Regions from separate parts of the Aliirhizobium sp. YIM B11859 genome, predicted to be linked through region 1. Evidence: predicted binding sites of a transcription regulator. Region 1 holds the regulator's gene; the other holds the start of a gene.
What was found. The regulator PhoB, encoded in region 1, activates phosphate uptake and scavenging genes when phosphate is short. The targets are predictions, from matches to a motif close to TGTCATNNANCTGTCAT.
Positions count from the first base shown of each region.

Region 2: a site for PhoB is predicted at 931-947, ahead of AC2GXZ_RS13705 (BtaA family protein). Genes of this name have one in related genera too.

Region 1 covers NZ_JBXHAY010000002.1:723,474-725,675, reverse strand. Annotated here, with positions in the region: gene phoU (phosphate signaling complex protein PhoU) at 1-473, shown strand, start outside; gene phoB (phosphate regulon transcriptional regulator PhoB) at 521-1,204, shown strand; gene AC2GXZ_RS09710 (PACE efflux transporter) at 1,286-1,720, opposite strand; gene AC2GXZ_RS09705 (GcrA family cell cycle regulator) at 1,928-2,202, opposite strand, start outside.
Region 2 covers NZ_JBXHAY010000003.1:294,039-296,240, forward strand. Annotated here, with positions in the region: gene AC2GXZ_RS13705 (BtaA family protein) at 1-881, opposite strand, end outside; gene AC2GXZ_RS13710 (serine hydrolase domain-containing protein) at 1,063-2,202, shown strand, end outside.

The DNA of each region.
Region 1 (2,202 bases):
ACCTGCGCGAAATCATCGGCACGCTGCGTATCGCAGCTGACCTCGAGCGTGTTGGCGATCTCGGAAAGAATACCGCCAAGCGCGTTATCGCCGTGCAGGGAACGGGTGTACCCCGCAAGCTCGCACGCGGCCTGGAGCATCTTTCGGATCTTGCTGCGGTGCAGCTCAAGGATGTGCTGGACGTTTATGCAAGCCGTTCGGCTGAAAAGGCGGAAATCATCAGGCTTCGCGACGAAGAGATCGACGCGATGTACACGTCGCTGTTCCGTGAACTCCTGACCTACATGATGGAAGATCCGCGCAACATCACCACCTGCACGCATCTGCTGTTCTGCGCCAAGAATATCGAGCGCATCGGCGACCACGCGACCAACATCGCTGAAACCATCTACTACATGACGACAGGTGCGCAGCTCGAAGGTGAGCGTCCGAAGGACGACACGTCGAACACGGTCGGCGCCATAGCGGAGTAAGCCCCGATCGGGAGCCGATTGGGGTGATGTGACGGAGCAAATTGAGTATGCAGCCAAGAATAGCGGTCGTGGAAGACGAAGAAGCACTGAGCGTGCTTCTTCGCTATAATCTCGAAGCCGAGGGCTACGAGGTTGAAACGATACTGAGAGGCGACGAGGCCGAGATCCGGCTGCAGGAGCGCACACCCGACCTGCTGATCCTTGACTGGATGTTGCCTGGCGTCTCCGGCATCGAACTTTGCCGGCGACTGCGCATGCGGCCGGAAACCGAGCGGCTTCCGGTCATTATGCTGACGGCCCGGGGCGAGGAAAGCGAGCGGGTCCGTGGTCTTGCGACCGGCGCCGACGACTATGTCGTCAAGCCCTTCTCGACGCCGGAGCTGATGGCGCGGGTCAAGGCAATGCTGCGCCGCGCCAAGCCCGAGGTTCTCTCCAGCGTGCTGCGCTGTGGCGATATCGAGCTTGATCGCGAAACCCACCGCGTCCACCGCAAGAGCCGTGAGGTTCGACTCGGCCCGACGGAATTCCGTCTTCTGGAATTCCTGATGGTGTCGCCGGGCCGCGTCTTCTCCCGTTCGCAGCTTCTGGATGGCGTCTGGGGTCATGACATCTATGTCGACGAACGCACTGTCGACGTCCATGTCGGCCGCCTGCGCAAGGCGCTCAACTTCTCCAACATGCAGGATGTCATCCGCACCGTCCGCGGTGCAGGTTATTCGATGGAATCCTGATCTCCAAATCAGGCCTGCCTTTGTGTTTTCAGCCCGGGCGCGGTCCTCCGCCTCGGGCTGAACTGTTTAGCCGGGCAGTTCTCAGGCCTTCGCTTCCTTCTGCCACTCGGGCAGCGGAAACAGCCGGTCATAAGCGATATTGAAGAAGAACGCATAGACCAGGTAAAACAGGGCGAAGGATATATCCATCACCAGCGCCTGCATCAGGCTGATGCCGAGATACCAGGCGATGAACGGCATCAGCACGATCAACAGGCCGAGCTCGAACAGCACGGCATGCAGAACGCGGAGCGCCAGCCCCTTCTGCGTTCCGCCTCGATATTTCTGCATCAAGTGATCGAAGCCCAGATTGTAGAAATAGTTCCATCCGGTCGCCAGCGTTGCCGAAACAATGCCCACGACACCCACATGCTCCACAGGCAATCCGAATACGAAGGCCGCGAGCGGTGTGAAGATTGCCAGTCCGATGACTTCGAAGCTGATGGCGTGACGGATACGGTCGCCCGTGCTGCGCATGACTTTGACCCCATGGGTTCTGCCGGGTCGTCCCGACGATTGGTACCCATGCTGGGGGAGGCCGTCCTCGCTGGTACATAAATAGGGATTCCGAAGTCAATCAGCAAGCCGGCAGCCGGCAAGGCTGCATTGCAGATGGGACATGTTAGGCCTGGACAAACAAAAAAGCGGGCATCGAGCCCGCTTTTTGGATGTTCGCGTCCTGGATCAGGAGCGGGATGCAGCCCTGCGGCGGTCGTGGACCGGCTGATAGGCGAGCTTGGCGTGATAGTTGCAGTACGGCGACGCATCCGGGGATTCGCAGCCGCAGAAGTGGAACTCATCGGTCAGCGGATCACCGACCGGCCATTTGCAGGTGCGTTCCGTCAGTTCGGTCAGGGCGAGCTTGCGCGAGATCGGAACGACGACGTTGGATGCCGGGCGGTACTGGATTTCCTGTGCCGCGTCGAATTCGATCTCTTCCTTGACAGCCGTTGCACCGA
Region 2 (2,202 bases), on a different contig from region 1:
TAGACCGGCAGATTGCCCTCTTCCGGGCGCGGATAACGGCGGGCGAAGGCCTGCCAGGCGAAATAGTTGTCGCGCAGCGGAAAATGGCAGGCGAGCTTTTCCAGCCGTTCGCGCAGGACCGGCGCGATCGAGCCGTTGGGCGCAAGGCTTGCCAGTTCGTCATATTGCTGCGGCGGGATGCCGAGGCCGAAAAGCGAACTCTTGCGGCTGGTGACGAAGCGGATCAGCGGACGATCGAAAAGCGGCGCGATATTGGTATCGAAATACTGGCGCTGTTCGCGGATCGACCGGGTCTTGGCAAATTCCTTCAGGTCGACCCCGTGCAGGCGCGCCACGACATGGCCGATCGTGATGAAGCGGCCAAGCAGGCCAGTGCGGTAGATATTGCGCTTGAACACGTCGACCCGGCGGCGCCCGGTGATCGAGCGTTTCTGCCAGTAGCTTTCTGTCGCCTCGTCGAGATTGCCGGCGATATGCTGGTCAAAAGTCCGGCTGTTGGTCTTCACCCCATCCATGCCGAAATAGCGCACGACATCCGCATGCGAAGGGAGATGTCTGAAGGCTGCAAGCTTCAGGCGGTTGAGCGCGACGTGATGACGGTTGAGGTCGACGACGTCGATCCGGCTCGGCGAACGCGACAGGTAGGCGAGCATGTTACAGCCGCCGGAACCTATGGTGACGATCGAGTGGCCTTCGGCAAGCTCCATCGCCTCCATGTCGACTGCCGGATCTTCCCAGATCTGCGGATAGACGAGACCGGAGAAAAGCAGCCCGAAAAGCCGCTCGGAAAACCCGTGGGCCGACAGCGCCTTGTGCTGCAGGAGGGCGTCTTTCAGCTTGCGGTTTTTCTGCAAGCCACGTTCTTCGACGATATCTGCCATGACTGAAATCCTGCCTCATCAAGAGTTCGAAGGCGTTTAGCCGCTTCGTGCAACAGCTTCGTGACGCGGGATGTGGGTTGCCGGCAATCCGGCAGGCTTGCCAGAAAGGAGCTTTCATTCATCGGTGGATTTTGCTTGCATGGCGAGCATGGCCCAAGGGGCCGGGTGGTCAGGATCGCAGATGACCGAGAGGATGAAGGTGTTCAAGCGGATAGTTCGTGGCCTTGCCACCCTGATCGTGGCGGGTATCGCCGTCATCGCCTTCTGGCTTTATTTTTCTCCTCCAGACCTTCTTCGGGTCGGCAGCGGTTATGCGGCCAAAATCGTCTGCTCCAATGTTTTTCTGGCCGGACGCGATGCCGATCAGGTCTTCGCGCAGGATGTCCAGGCGCCGGGCAATCCGCTTCTCCAGCTGATGCGGATCAAGGTCGACCGCAATGAAAACCGCGTCGATGCTGCGTTCCTGGGGAGGCTTGCGCCAAGCACCGCAGTTTATCGCGATGGAATAGGCTGTGCCACCGTGCCGCTGGGTGCAAAGCTTGCCGACGCCGCGCCGCCCGTTTCGGCAAAGTCGCAGCCTGTGGATGCTTTATGGCCGAAAGGTGAAAAGGTTGAGTTGGAAAGCCCTGTTGCAGATATTGTTTCAGACAAGGCTTTAACCGGACCCGGTATGCGCGGCATCGTCGTCGTCAGGGATGGCCGGCTCGTTGCCGAGACTTACGGTGACGGGTTTTCTTCCGGTACGCCGCTTCTCGGATGGTCGATGAGCAAGACCGTCACCGCCTCCCTGATCGGCCGACTGATCGCCGAGGGACGGCTCTCGCTCGAGGACAAGAACCTTTTCCCGCCATGGCGAAATGACGCTCGCCGGGACATCCGAATCGCCGATCTTCTGGCCATGGAAAGCGGCCTTGCCTTTAACGAGAATTACGGTGCGGTCGCCGACGTGACGCGCATGCTGTTTCTTGAACCGGACATGGCAGGCTTCGTCGAAACCCTGCCGCTCGAAGCAGCCATTGGCAGCCGCTTCAGCTATTCCTCCGGCACATCGGTTCTTCTGTCGAAAATCTGGATGCAGCATGCGGGCGATACGACAGTGGCGCTCGCTTATCCGCGACAGGCGCTGTTTGACCCGCTGGGCATGGGGTCTGCCGTCCTCGAGGTTGATGCCGCCGGCACCTATGTCGGAAGTTCCTACATGTATGCAACGGCGCGCGACTGGGCACGTTTCGGACTGTTCCTTGCGCAGGACGGAGTGTGGCACGGTGAGCGGTTGTTGCCCGACGGTTTCGTCCGCCTGATGCAGCAGGAAAACCACGCG